2 linked regions of the Saccharicrinis fermentans DSM 9555 = JCM 21142 genome follow. The protein of the gene in region 1 interacts with the protein of each later gene in a pairwise test. Links are inferred from orthologs where the notes say so. Each region holds a gene or a part of one and is shown on either strand. Other genes may lie near its edges.

Region 1 (8,219 bases):
GTTTTTAGCTCTCTTTCTTTTTCTCCATTAATACGAGAGGCTTCACCCTGACCTTCGGAGCGAAATTTATCGGCTATACGAAATCTTTCACTTTTCATTCGTTCGTACACCTGAGCACTCACCTCTTTCACATAGTTAATTCTTTTGAATCTAAAATCTAGGATGATAATACCCAGGTCTTTGGCCTTTTCGTTGGCAGATATAAGAATTTTATCTTGCAGTTGTTGACGTCCAACAGATATGATATCCAGTGAGTCTGAGATCATTTCTCCCGTAGCTCCGGAAGATGCTGGTGTTCTGTTCTGAGATCGTACTGCTTCTTCCAGATCGTGGGCTGCTATGTAATCCCGTGTTTCTCCATCCAATATATCATTTAAACGTGTAAGAGCACCTCTTTCGTTGGTCATTCTCTTGAAGAATTGCAATGGGTCTGTTATTTGCCATCGTGCATACGTATCAACAAAAATGAACTTTTTATCTTTTGTGGGGACTTGGTTAGGATCACCATCCCATTCCATGTAGCGTTTGTCAAAATAATTGGTCTTTTGAATAAAAGGTGTTTTAAATTTTAGACCGGGTTCTGTTTTTGCTTCTCCAACAGGTTTACCAAACTGAGTAATTACAACCTGTTCTGTTTCTTTTACCACGTATGCACTTTGAAATATTACAACTAGCAATACAGCCAAAGCGACGGATATAAGTATGAATTTATTATTTTTCATTTGTTTAAAAATTAGTGAAACTTTACTAAACTGTGCAAATTTCAATTGTTCATCTATGTGCCCAATCATTTGCGCTGCTCATGCCCGTTTCATCTGTTTATATTTAACTTTTAATGGTCCTATGGATCTCATTAAAACTAATCATCCTTCTGTGTGTGAAACAATTCTCATAACACGTTTCATATGGTATTGCTTTGTTTTACAAAGAAGTATGTGTTGATCTCACTATTGCGCTGATCTCTTCTAATAGGTAGGCAGTGCTTTTAGTGGCTTGTTTTACCATTTAAAAGTGCTATTTATTCAACTGCATCTGTAATAATGGTAAAACACTGTTTCCCTCTTCATCAATGATGATCTTGCTACCTAGTTTTGGTAAAACAGAGCCCATGGTTTCAAGGTATATTCTTCTTTTGGTAACCTCAGGAGCTTTTACGTACTCTTTGTAGATTGCGTTAAAACGGGCAACTTCACCGAGTGCGTTATTCACCCGTTCTGTAGCAAAACCTTCCGCTTTTTGTATGGTTTCTTCGGCTTGTCCTCTTGCTTTGGGAATTACTTTATTATACTCTGATTTTGCCTGATTAATCAAGGTTTCTCTTTCTTGTTGTGCTTGGTTGACAGCATTAAATGCAGCTTTTACCGGTTCTGGAGGGTTTACATCTTGCAGTACTATCTGATCTACCTTAACACCCAGTGAATATTCCTGACATATTTCGTTCACAAGCACTTCCATTTTGGTGGCTATCTCTGTACGTCCTACGGTTAGTACTTCATTTACCGTGCGGTCTCCAATGATTTGTCGAAGAGCAGCTTCCGATACATCACGTAGTGTGCCTTCCGGGTTTCTTACCATAAAAAGATAGTCGTATGGTTTGTTAATACGGTATTGTACCACCCATTCCACATCAGCCAGATTAAGGTCGCCTGTGAGCATTAAAGACTCATCTTTAACACCCGATCTGGCATGCTGTGCTTGAGAGCCACCTTTACGTGTTCGAAAGCCGAATTCTAACTTTTGTTGTCTTTCAACAGCTACCTTGTATACCTGTTCAACAAAAGGCATTTTCATATTCAGCCCTGGTTCAACTTTTCTTACATATTTACCAAAACGGGTAATAACACCCACTTCTTCTGGTTCAACCTGAAAAAAAGAACCAAAGAAAATCAGCAATGAAAAAAAGGCGATGATGATCATCTTCCTGTACTTCAGAATGTTTTTCAAAAGAGGAGATTCGATTTTGAAATTGTTAAAATTACTTTCCATTTGTTATGCATTTATTTTTTTCTACACATGGTATTCGGATACTTTTCATAACTGTTTGCGTAAATTTCTTATGTAAGGTATTGAATCTTAGTGTGTAGATGAGTAAACAACTTAATTGTATGATCTTCGAATATGAATGAACCTATGTGTTCAACTAATATTGTGAACAATATACAAAAAAACTATGGTATATTTTTCTTTTTATATCGTTTTCGCCATAGTAGATAGCCACTTAATACGACCATCATTCCTATTAGTCCGGAAAGGGGGACTATTAGGATGTAGAAGCTGCTGATTAGCTGCTGAAAAAAACGGCCGGTATGTATTTCCAGTGACAAATTCCAGAGCGACATTTTTGATTCTTTTAATACATTCTCTGGCATTTCAGGAAAGTGCCCATGGTGATTCAAAGGAATAACACCTTTGTCGTAGTCTACCATGTATTGATTGCCATTTGTATCGGTCAAATGTCCAGTGATTTTATAATCACCAATGGGACGACCGGAATGATTTCCCTTGTAAATTTCACCTTGTGCATAATTATATATTTCGGGGTGTGACGGATGCCAAAGAAATAAACCACTGAATGAACCGATCATGTAGGCTCCCTGTGTGTAGGGTTTCAATGTGTTAATGCCCATTACGCTAACCGGTGGTTGTATTTTAAAAGGGATGGGGGTTAAGTTGTTGGTTGATAGGTGATACATGCCTTCGGAAGTGGATAGTAGAAAGATGTTTTTGTTTGCGTCGTATAGTAGGTCTCTTAACTTATCATACCAAGGATTGCGCTGATCGAGATGAGAATATTTAATAGGTGTTACTTTTGACCTGGCAATGGCTATTAACAAAGGAGGCCGAAGGAACATACCGGTAAAAAAAAGTATGATTAAGCAAACAAAAGTCCATGCGCCCAGATGATTGTGCCATTTTAACGACCAGCGATTTATTTTAATGATTTTTGTTCTCTCTTTTGATTTTTGTTGCCGTTGTTTAATCCATTTAGGAAAGAAGAAATAAATGATGCCGGAAAGGGAAAGGAAGAGGGTTACAATACCGAGTAAATCAACAAATAACTTCCCAGGCAAACCCAGTATTTCTCCGGAATGAATTTGCCAGATGGTTTCAAAGAGACTCACTTGGTTTTTGTAGTCCTTGGGTTTTTTTAATTCAATCTTTTTGAATTCGGTCTCACTTCCCTTTGACCTTCCCTTGAATAAAAAGGAACGATTCATTGCGTAAATGGTATCACCTATACTTTCAATAGACACAAATCTTTTTATCTCTACATCAAGATGAAATTTAGTCCATGCCAACTGTTCTTTGTTGTAGGCGTACAAACCAAAATGTGTTGCCGCATATAGATTTCCATCTTGCGAGCGATGAAGGTCGAAAATCTTTCGGTTATCCATTCCTTGTGGAAAACCTGCATTGAAGGTGCGGTATTCTTTAAAGCTAGAATCTGTTTGCCAAATTCCTATATTGCCATATACCAGTATACTGTCACTATTAATGATCAAATTTCCCTTAATGGCACCGTTGTTCCAATGATGATACCGGAAGTTTGCAGGGAGGATCGTTCTTGAGATATCTATCCCAGAGAAAAATTCTCTATGATTCATGAAAATACCTGTGATGCTATAGTATAATAGCAAAAATGAGATGATTAAGCCGGGCCATCTATGCAGCTTTTTAAAGATCTTTGTCACTTTGTTCTTTGAATTCCTCATAGTTAATCGCAATTCTCCATTTCAATAATATAATACCCCTTACTTTGTATGGCATTGACCATTACCTCATTTGCATTCTCAATATGGCAAAATACGCATTCTTTTGCACTCAGCGTTTCTGATTGAACATCTTTTCCCTTTAGGTATTCTTGTCCAAAATGGTATATTTTTAAGGCATTTTTTTCTTCCTCAGGAACAGCAATATCAAAATGCATCTTCTTGCCATCTTTTTTTTCTACGTAGGTATCCCATATTGCTACTTTCATAGGTGTCTTATTTTAATGTTTGAAGTTAATAAATCGTCTTAATTTTCAGTTTTGCTTGCTGATTGCAAATATAGAAACATTTTATAAAAAGATATGTATATCCTTTTATTATGATTTTATGCTGTATCTTCACGAATTGTTATATGTGATTGTAGTTAAAAACAGGGAGGCTAGAATCTGGTTTAGTACATGTTGTGCTGAGCTATATTGTAAGCGATGGTTATATAATTTGACATTAAGGGAACCTGGTGGGGGAATATTATTCTCTATCTGGCTAGTGGCTAGCTATTTTGTCGGGTTCCAAAAGACTAACAAAAATAAAGGTTAACATGAAAGCGTATTTAAACCTCGATGAGGAAAAGTTAAAAAAGATTCTTGATATAAAACTAAAAGTTTTTAGGCGAGAGATGAGCCCTGCAGAAGCTAAAAAGCTAGTGAATGATTCATTTACGTTTATCACTCCCGAAGAGTTTGCTTATGGTGAACAACATATACTTGAATATGGCATAACGGATGAAGTTATGGTGGAGGGTATGGATGATATTATTGATATTTTTGAAGATGTGTTACGAACAGAGGATAGTCATTTACCTCAAGGACATCCAATTCAGACCTATCTCAACGAAGTGGATGCATTAGAGGCTTTGCTTCGAGGTATCGAGGCAAAAATGAATACCAAGTTTATTAAAAATGAATGGTTAGAGCTATATGATAAACTCAGGCAGATAAACACTCACTTTAGCAGAAAACAAAAGAAGCCGTTAAAACTTTAGAAATTCATAAGGGAGCTGTAATTGCGCCACTACTAAAAAAATATCCATACTTAAAGGAATTTCTAATTTCACTAAGTCCCAAATATAAGCAACTCAATAATCCAGTTGTTTTTAATACAATGGGTAATGTAGCAACCTTGGAAATGATTGCTGGACGTGGTGATTTTGAAGTGGAAGAATTGATTCAGAAATTAGAGGATAGGGTAGCCTTGTATAATTCCAAACATCGTTAAACCCGAAAAACGTATTAGAAAATCTTTGACGAAGTTCCAATGCATCATTGGCGTTAAACAATAATGGTTAAAAAAAGAGATGGGGTGCCATTCTTGATTGGATTATTTTACCGGGTTAAATACTTGTGTTAATAATGCTGATAAGTCGGTGTCGTAAAAATCTGCTTTTGCATAAAGAGGGTGAAATAGTTCTTCTTTGCGTTGAATATAGGCAGTTGTTAAACCTGCTTTTTTAGCACCAAATAAATCCCAATCATGGGTGGCCACCATTACAATATCGTGAACGGCAATGGCTTCTTGCTTGGCTACGTATTGGTAAATATCTTTAAAAGGCTTGTATTTCTTTACTGCATCTACCGAGTAATATTGATCAAATAGATCAATGATTCCGGCATTCGTTAGTTGCTCTTCAATCATGCTTAATGATGAGTTAGAAACGGCTATTACCCGAATATTATTTTTCTTTAACCATTGTAAGGCAGGCCGAACATCCTTATAGGTGGGTAATTCTCTAAAAGCACCTAGTATTTCTGATTTTGTCTCTTTTGTTAAGGTTCTATTATTTTCGTTAAAGAGATTTTCTAAGGCAACTTCAGCTAATTCGCCAAAATTCTTATACTCATCCATTATTCCCATCACTGTAGAGCTGTGTAATAATTTGGTAAACCAATATTTTAGTACATATTGATCATCAAAGTATTTGTTAAACTGTTCTTTTAAAAGACTTAAGTTTAACAAGGTTTCATTCATGTCGAAAAATACTGCTTTCATATGATTATAATTTGTTTTTCAGTTGCCATATGGAACTCGCCGTGATAATCATTCACCTGTGTGAGAGATCACTCTCATGGCTCGTTTCATATGATTAAATTTATCTTTCTGTGCCTAGATGGAATTCGCCGAAATTAATCATCTGCCTGTCTGTGAATTTATACCTATGGCTCGTTTTATGGGCTTTTTACTTAACGGCAGGTTTAATAGTGCTGCAATATACGAAATAGCTATTGTTTATCCTGTTTAATATTTCGACATTAAAAGTGCTTTATCTATATCGATACATGATGTATAAATAAATGCAGTTCCTTGTTTCATTCCAGCTATATCAGAATAATCTGAATTGAAAAATGTGGATATAGAAAATTTATTAATAGTATTGTTTGGAAGGATCACCAGAGTGCGTAAAGACGATCATTCTTATATAAAGAACAGTAGGATTTTGCTGAGATATAGTTGTCGTTTCTTGGTCTTCCTTTTTTAGTTAATATTATATACATTTAGATTTTTAAAAATAGCTGTACATTTCCCTCCATATGGTAGATGATTAACTTTGGCGAGCTCTTTATGACCATTGAAAGATATATTTAAATAGATGAAATGAAACGAATATTATTTACTTTTTGGGTACTTGTTTTATTTGGAATTCAGGTATTAAGTGCTGAACAATTAACGGTTGCGTCTTTTAATGTTCGCAACCACAATTCATCTGATTCCATAAAGGGAAATGGATGGAAACAGCGTTGCCCAATAATTTGCAATTTGATACGGTTTAATGATTTTGAGATTTTTGGAGCGCAGGAAGTACTGCATGACCAACTGTTGGACATGTTGGTCGGATTGCCTGGTTATGCTTATGTAGGTGTAGGACGTGACGATGGTAAAACACAGGGTGAATATGCTCCTATTTTTTATCAGAAAGAAAAGTTTAAAGTGTTGTCATCAGGCAATTTTTGGTTGTCGGAAGTAACCGATAGACCTAATAGAGGCTGGGATGCTGTATTGCCACGGATTTGTACGTGGGCAAAGTTCAAGGCTGTTGATACTGGATTTGAGTGTTTCTTTTTTAACCTTCACATGGATCATGTTGGCGTAGAAGCAAGGAAAAATAGTGCTAAGCTAGTTCTTCAAAAGATTACCGAGATGTGTGGGAATACACCTGTGATCTTAACCGGCGATTTTAATGTTGATCAACATAGCCGGAATTATGCGGTGTTGGAAGAATCAGACTTATTAAATGACGCCTATAAAACAGCGAAAATAAGGTATGCTCTAAATGGTACTTTCAATAACTTTATGGCAGATAGAAAAACAGATAGTCGCATTGATCATGTGTTTGTAAGTAACGGTTTTACCGTTGAACGTTATGGCGTACTAACAGATAGTTATCGTGCTAAAATAGAGGCGAGTAAACCGGAGAAGTCAGGGAATTTTCCGAAAGAAGTATCTTTAACGAAATATGTTGTACGTATGCCTTCTGATCATTTCCCCGTAAAAGTAGTGCTCAGCTTTGAATGATAAATATTTGAGAAATCGTTCAAATGGTAACCCAAGAGAATGGCTGAGCGATGTGTTAACGAGGATAGTTGTTTATAATAGCGATTACTCATTGGATTTGGCTGATCTTTTGCCGCACAATTGGAAAAAGTCTAATAGTTGTCAGAATATTCCAAAAAACACCCACTAATTTCGATTAATTCCAAAAGATTCCAGTAAAACTTAGAGAATTCCAACGCTCCAATCGACATCCAGATTGGAGCATTTTTTTACTTTGCAATATGTAGCAGACCGCATATTTACATTGAATTGGAGCAAAGCGGAAATCGCTAACACCAATAAAACATAATCTTTGTTGGCAAAGTCCAATATTAGGGACTACCATCACGATAAAAAGACTTCAGAAGCGTGGCTATATTGCTTTAGCTTCCATGTACAATGAAATAACTTCTTCTTTACCTTCAAGGGATAATTCGTTATTGGCTCCGGCGATCTTCGATTCCCCATGATGTAGGGAACCGCCGTATATGCTCGAATAAATTAAAATAGTATTTTAATTTGTGAAGAGGAATAACGAAGTTACCCGTACGTACTTTTTATGGAGTAAAAAGTCGTGCTGTGAAAGGTGCACTGGCAGGGCTACAATCCTGTCAGCCACCTATTCGATTGTAGCCTGTTCTTTTTCATCATTATTACAATATAAATTATATATTTGCATCCTAGAAATTAAACCAATGAAGACTATTGCTCATCATACATGCAAAAAAGAAGGAGGAATTGATTATGTGACAACTAATGTTCCTTTCTTTGCAGAGCACAATATGGATGAAGAGAAATATCAATTCTTAGGTTCAGGTTATTATTTTTGGGATGATAATATTGAACTTGCAAAAAGTTGGGGTAAATATCATTACAATAATGATTACCACGTATTTCAATTTGATTTCGAAATTAATAGTGACA
Region 2 (7,369 bases), 3.3 Mb from region 1 along the record:
TGAAATAATAAAGGGTAAAATACAACATATCATCTACACTCAACTTAGTCAGAACATCCCCGCCAAAAAACAGGCCTTCATCATACTTAAATTTCCATATAATAGCCTGATTAAGTGCAAAGGCAAACAACAATACAGACACCAGGGCTAAAATAAGCTTCGCTCTTCCACCCCTATTTTTACATAGTACATAAGTTCCCAATAATGACAAACAGACTAAGAAAATACTTATTAGGCCTTGCATCAGTCCAAAAAAACCACTAGCCATGGCAAAACCAATACCACCCAATGTTTTATAATAGAGAAATAACACAGCCAGACCCCCAAAAAACAAAAAAGCGAAAAAATTAAAAATCCGAACCTTTGTATCTAACACCGAACAAATAGAAGAGTTATTCATGTATATATATTTTAAAGAAACGTAATAAAGAAACGCACTTACAAATTCGATAAAATATTACACATTTGCAATAAAGAGGCAAAAGAACCACCAAATTATTGTGCAAACAGATTAATGCGACGATTGGATGAGCGTATTGTTTATCTAACAATCACTTCTATATAGAAAACGGCCATGGGAATTGCAAATATTACCGCATCAAACCTATCTAGGACACCTCCATGTCCTGGAAAAATATTACCCGAATCTTTAATACCAATACTTCTTTTAAACAAGGATTCAATAAGATCCCCCAATACCGCCATTATAGAAACAATACCTCCCAACGTAATCCACTGTACCACATTTAAATCTTTCCAAAATAAGGATATTACATAACCGCCCATCAATGTAAGCAAAAAACCACCTACGGTTCCTTCCCAGGTTTTTTTAGGAGATATTCTTTCAAAAAACTTATGTTTGCCTATGCTCACACCAGACAAGTAAGCCCCCGTGTCGTTTATCCAAACCAGTATAAACACAGCGAGCGGCAATTCAAAATGATATATCCCTTTCACAAAAGCCAATGAATTTAACATGGCCAATGGTACACCAATATACACAGCACACAACAAACTAGAGCCAATACGTTCCAATGGCTTATCATCCATATCGAACAATTCCTTGATAAAAACCAATAATACAATAGGTATAAGCAAATAAAAGACAGCGAAATCAGATATTCCTGATTGCGTAAGAAAGGTAGCTACATACACAAAAACTCCGATGGACAAAGCAGACAAAAAATTGGTTTTTATTTGGGCAGCTTCCAGCAAGCCATTAAGCTCGTATATTCCGGCAATTACAACCAAAAAAAATACAGCAAAAAAGGAGAATGGATGATAAAAAATTCCACCTGCTACTACAATAACAAAAAGGATACCCGTAAGAACTCGTTGCCAAAAATTATTCATTTGTAATGGATTGATACATTTGCAAAAATAAGCAGTTAAACCAATTTTCATTCATTTTTGGCAATAAAAACAAATAATTCTTTAGATCCATGCGTTTCCATCCCCCATGTTTCTTTAGCGATACCACAATACTTTGTTTATTCTAAGCTCTACCCTACACGCATAGCTGATCACAAGTCCACCAAAAGTCATCCATTCTGCAATAAATCTCCCATCAAATTCAAGAAGCTAAAAACCAAGGAGTAATCGAGTTTCGCCTTTTGTTTTATAAAAGGAGTAACCCAGAATCTTAATACGGTTGTAGTAAACCACCGATGTTTTATCCCTATTTACTTTCAGGTAAAGATGTTTCTCTATAAAGCGAATCACGTTAAATACCATGCACGGCACACTAAAAAAAGGAGGAACAGTATCAATACCATTCCTCCTTTTTTTATTCTCTAAACTTAAGCCATACGCTCTTCTGCGCTTTTATACCAGACCCTACTCCTTCTCACTTTCTGTATCAGGAGAGGCATCCTTACTTTGATCCGTTTCACTTTTTGGCGCTTCAGAAGACTCATGTCCGTTATCATCTAACTGAACAATATGTTTATTTACCTTTCTTTTCCCAAAAATAGCTTCTAAATCCTCGCTAAAAATAACCTCACGTTCAAGAAGCAGGTTAGCCAATTGTGCGTGCTTATCTTTATTACTCCTTAAAATATCTTTTGCGCGTTGATATTGTTCTTCAATGAGCTTAGACACCTCTTGATCAATCACCTGAGCTGTATCTTCACTATAAGGCTTTGTGAACCCATATTCATTTTGTCCACTGGAATCAAAATAACTCACATTACCCAATCCCCTACCCATACCATAATAGGCGATCATTGCATAAGCCTGTTTTGTAACTTTTTCAAGATCATTCAGAGCACCCGTAGATATTTTACCAAACTCAAGTTCTTCAGCTGCTCTACCCGCCAATGCAGAACACATTTCGTCTAACATCTGCTCGGTAGTTGTTAATTGCCTTTCTTCGGGAAGATACCAGGCTGCACCCAATGCCTTACCTCTTGGAACAATAGTAACCTTAACCAAAGGATGGGCATATTCCAACAACCAACTGGTGGCGGCATGACCTGCTTCATGATAAGCGATGGCTCTTTTCTCGTCTTTAGATATGATTTTATTTTTCTTTTCAAGGCCACCAACGATTCTATCCACTGCACTTAAGAAGTCCTCTTTCTCCACTATTGTTTTATCACCACGGGCAGCTATCAACGCCGCTTCATTACATACATTGGCAATGTCGGCTCCAGAAAATCCAGGAGTCTGCTTGGCCAGAAACTCAGATTTCACCTCTTCGCTCAATTTTAATGGGCGTAAATGCACCTCAAAAATCTGCTTTCTTTCATTTATATCAGGCAGCTCCACATGAATTTGACGGTCAAAACGACCCGCTCTCATCAATGCACGATCTAAAATATCGGCACGGTTTGTCGCAGCTAAAATAATCACGCCAGAATTAGTACCAAAACCATCCATCTCGGTCAGCAATTGATTAAGTGTATTCTCACGTTCATCATTGGCTCCCATGCTAGGACTTTTACCACGAGCCCGACCTATGGCATCTATCTCATCGATAAATACAATACAAGGTGCCTTTTCCTTGGCTTTTTTAAACAAGTCTCTCACTCTGGAAGCTCCCACTCCCACAAACATCTCCACAAAATCAGAACCCGACATACTAAAGAATGGCACATTAGCTTCTCCGGCCACAGCCTTGGCCAACAAAGTCTTTCCCGTTCCGGGAGGACCTACTAGTAATGCTCCTTTAGGTATTTTACCGCCGAGGTTGGTATATTTTTCCGGTCTTTTCAAAAAAGACACTATCTCTTCCAACTCCTGCTTGGCCTCAGCCAATCCAGCCACATCCAGAAAATTAACATTAATATTTGATTCCTTATCGAAAACCTTAGCGCGGGATTTACCAACATTAAAAATATTTCCAGCACCACCGCCGCCACCTTGGGCACCCATTCTTCTGAAAATAAAAACCCAAATAATCAACAATAATATCAGAGGCCAAAGAAAACTCAGCACCTCATTAAAGTAATTGGATCGTTGCTCATAACGATTTGGAATAGATATCTGCTGACTCTGTTCAACACGACGCAGATCTTCCACAAAGCTATCCACAGAAGGCACCTTCACTAAAAAATGAGGGCCTCCTTCCATCAGTGAAGAAAAATTATCTCCAAACTCATCTCTGTAGTTTTCCAGCTTATCACTTTTAATAGTCACTTCCAATGCACTTTCATTGGTAATCACCGTTAACATTTCTATATCACCTGATGGTAAAACCTGATCCGTAAATTTACTGTAAGGCATTTTCTTCACTACCTCCTCTTGATTAACCATAAAAAAGGAAATCATTAGAAGTAAAATAATGCCATATATCCAGTACCCATTGAACTTTGGAAACTTTGGATTTGAATTGTTTCCTCCCTGATTAACAGGTTCGTTCTTTTGTTTTTGCTCTTCGCTCATTCGCTAAATAATAAATAACTGACTAAAATATGTTTTCTATGTCGGTACGTCGGGCATCCGCCCACAACTCTTCCAGGTTATAAAAACTACGTATGGGACGCTGAAATATGTGCACTACTACATCCACATAATCTACTAAAACCCATTCTGCATTTTCTTTCCCTTCAATATGATACGGTTTTTCTCCCAACTTCTCTCTCACCAAATCCTCTACCGAATCACCAATCGCACCAACTTGTGTATTACTGTCCCCGTCACAAATAACAAAAAACTGACAGACACTGCCGTCAATTTCACGCATATCTAAAATAGCAATATTTGTGCCTTTTTTATCTTGAATACCTTCAACAACCGCATCTACCAATTGTTCAGCTGCGTTATTTTCTTTACTTGTCATTAAATCTATAAGTTTTTTTTGTTATATCGACCTTTAAAGGTGCTAATTTACTAGAAAAACACAAAGATACTATTTTTTTATATTCGCTTTTACTAACTACTTTTGTACCTTCATTTAGAATCACCTGCCACGATGACAATTTGGCGCAATTATTTTTATATTATGTCAGTACAAATACCCAATAACATATTACATTTCGAGCATTTACTTTCAACCAACACCAAACTGAAGGCATTAAAAGCGAATGTTCCTGAATTCACGATAGTAATTACAGACAAGCAAACAGCCGGAAAAGGCCAAGCAGGCAATTATTGGGAAAGCGAAGCTAACAAAAACCTCACTTTCAGCCTACTGCTCAAACCTATTTATATTGAAATACAAGATCAATTTATCATTTCAAAAGCGGTTGCGCTGGGAATTATTCATGTATTTAAGGACTTCTCACAAGACTTTTCGATCAAATGGCCCAACGACATCTATTATCGCGACAAAAAAATAGGCGGAATCTTAATAGAAAACACCATCTCACGGACTACCATAAGCGATTCCATAGTGGGCATTGGTTTAAACATCAACCAAGAGTATTTCACCAGTGATGCTCCCAACCCTATTTCTTTAAAAAACATCAGCGGGCAAGACTTTGAGCTTATTACCATCCTATCAAAGGTAGTACATGCCATCACTGCGTATGTTAATGACATAAAATGCGGAAACTCAGCAAAGTTAAACCAATTGTACCTGAACAATCTATACCGCAGGCAAGGTTTTCATCTATACAAAGATCACCATGGTGAGTTTATGGCACAAATAACCGGCATCAATGAATATGGACATTTACAACTCAAAACCCAAACCGGCGAAAAAAGAACTTACGCTTTTAAAGAAGTTACATTTATCATTCATTAGATATCTCAAGAAAACAATACCACTAATACTTTAGCAATGACCGTCATAATCATAGCTGGCAATGGCATCACCTAACATATTCAGAAATTTATCCACATGCTTACCCACCATCATCTTCATCATCGCATTCAAATCAGCTTTTAGGGTGAGTTTTATGCGCGTATCGTTTTCCGCCACTTGCTTAAGTTGCACCCATAAATAAAAGTTAAAAGGCACTTTGCCATCGGTTGAATACTTGACCGTTTTCACAGGTTCTTTGTCCACAATCTTAAGACCGGCTTCACCTATTCCATCCACTTTAAATCGACAAGTATCTTCAGTACTTTGCCAATCCTTAATCTTATCCTGAGGTATCAGATCTTTAAAATTATTAAAATTGGATATGAAGGAAAAAATTTTCTCTTGGCTATATAATGCTTTTTTAATTTCGCTTTCGAACTTTGTCATGTCACGTATTCTTTCTTCAAGTTTAAAGTATCAGTTAGCACTTCTTGTCCCAGCAGGTTATTTACCCCAATGTGCAGGGTCATTTCTCCAGTTAGACAATGTTTTCACATCGTCAGACGATACATACCCGCTTTGTACGGCCACCTCTATCAAAGTTTGATAATCACTCAAGGTATGAAGCGTCACTTCTTTTTCAACGAAATTATCTACCGCAGCCTGAAAGCCATACGTAAAAATAGCGGCCATCCCCAACACTTGACAACCTTCCTTACGCAATGCATCCACGGCCTTTAGGCTACTTCCTCCAGTGGAAATCAGATCTTCTATAACCACTACATTTTTACCTGCAGAAATATCACCTTCAATCAGGTTCTCCATTCCATGCCCCTTCGGAGAAGAGCGCACATAAACAAAAGGTTTATCCAAGGCATCTGCCACCAAGGCGCCTTGTGCTATTGCTCCAGTAGCTACACCGGCAATAACATCCACCTGAGGATATAATTCATTCACTAAAGCTACAAATCCTGACTTTATATAATCCCTCACTTCTGGGTATGACAATGTTTTTCGGTTGTCACAATAAATAGGAGAATTCCATCCCGAAGCCCACGTAAATGGGTTTGCTGGTTGCAATTTAATTGCCTTAATTTGCAATAATTGTTTTGCGATAGTTTCTGATACTTTTTTCATGCTGCAAATGTATAAAGTTTTTTTTAAGGATAGAATTGTTTTTTTAACAGAGGATATTGAAAGGGATCTCAGTCCGGATTTCGATGCAATATTCAAATACTCAAACCACAAGGAGTTACTTGACTTTATTTTAAACTTCGAAAGAAAACAAGAAATAAAGAAAGCCTATATCTACCACCATGACATCAATGAGCTAATGGAATTATTTTCCGCTTGCTTTAAAAATATAAATGCGGCCGGAGGTGTGGTATTCAACGACCACAAGGAGATTTTATTTATCCATCGCTTGGGTGTTTGGGATCTACCCAAAGGAAAAGCCGAGAAAGGAGAAACAATGGAAGAAACAGCACTACGTGAGGTGGAAGAAGAATGTGCGATTAATCCATTAAAGATTACCCGGCCACTATCTCCCACCTACCATACATATACATTAAAAGGACGGCTCATCCTAAAAAAAACCTATTGGTATGAGATGAAATACAAAGGAAATGCTAGCCCTACACCTCAGCTGGAAGAAGACATCACAAAGGCGCAATGGATCCGAGCCAATGACATTGAAGAGGTAACACAAAACACTTATCCAAGTATCTTAGAAGTATTGGATGAATTATAATACATAAAACATCAACTTTTTCAGCTGCTATCACTGATTTTACAGGGTTTACACTGTTGTGAAGTTATTTTTTTATATTTTTATGCTAATTTTAATCGTTCAATATAACACACATGACAGCGCAAGAATTAGAATTCGAAAATAAAAAAGACAAGCTACGACTGGAAGCTGTTGACAAAGAGATACAACGTCTCCGAAAAATGAGTCGTAAACAATCAGCAAAAATCACAAACCTGCGCAAAGCTTTATATTTTCAAGCCTTCTTTTTCGTGTCCCTATTGGGGGTTTTTCTATTGAGGGGAATGATTAGTTTCTCTGGCAATACTTCATCCAAGCAAGAAATAGCATCACTAACAGAGAAGTACGAGGAATTAACCTCAAAGCAAAATTCCCTGCATACCACATTGGCACTATACAAAGACAGTCTAAAT

Evidence for each region. Proteins that work in one complex are often made in the same cells at the same time.
Region 2: the proteins of hflK (region 1) and ftsH interact in binary tests that used the Escherichia coli proteins (3 or more experiments, as listed by UniProt). The link is inferred for Saccharicrinis fermentans DSM 9555 = JCM 21142 from one-to-one orthologs.

Annotation. Positions count from the first base shown.
Region 1 is NZ_KI912107.1:682,183-690,401, forward strand. The notes cover bases 1-2,900. They hold hflK (FtsH protease activity modulator HflK), read right to left. Parts: upstream 1,987-2,900; coding sequence 1,015-1,986; downstream 1-1,014. Other genes in these bases: hflC (protease modulator HflC), read right to left, coding at 1-722; CYTFE_RS0102940 (PepSY-associated TM helix domain-containing protein), read right to left, coding at 2,169-2,900. Also shown: more of CYTFE_RS0102940, read right to left, coding at 2,901-3,713; CYTFE_RS0102945 (DUF2024 family protein), read right to left, coding at 3,716-3,979; CYTFE_RS0102950 (hypothetical protein), read left to right, coding at 4,309-4,752; CYTFE_RS29275 (DUF1858 domain-containing protein), read left to right, coding at 4,755-4,985; CYTFE_RS0102960 (haloacid dehalogenase type II), read right to left, coding at 5,088-5,756; CYTFE_RS0102965 (endonuclease/exonuclease/phosphatase family protein), read left to right, coding at 6,360-7,277; CYTFE_RS0102970 (hypothetical protein), read left to right, coding at 7,991-8,219.
Region 2 is NZ_KI912107.1:4,001,613-4,008,981, forward strand. Bases 1,362-4,330 are described here. They hold ftsH (ATP-dependent zinc metalloprotease FtsH), read right to left. Parts: upstream 3,886-4,330; coding sequence 1,837-3,885; downstream 1,362-1,836. Other genes in these bases: rsfS (ribosome silencing factor), read right to left, coding at 3,908-4,282. Also shown: CYTFE_RS0116310 (hypothetical protein), read right to left, coding at 1-400; CYTFE_RS0116315 (phosphatidate cytidylyltransferase), read right to left, coding at 541-1,353; CYTFE_RS0116335 (biotin--[acetyl-CoA-carboxylase] ligase), read left to right, coding at 4,445-5,188; CYTFE_RS0116340 (hypothetical protein), read right to left, coding at 5,219-5,635; pyrE (orotate phosphoribosyltransferase), read right to left, coding at 5,693-6,325; CYTFE_RS0116350 (NUDIX hydrolase), read left to right, coding at 6,333-6,938; CYTFE_RS28890 (hypothetical protein), read left to right, coding at 7,052-7,369. UniProt on the Escherichia coli protein: Acts as a processive, ATP-dependent zinc metallopeptidase for both cytoplasmic and membrane proteins. Plays a role in the quality control of integral membrane proteins.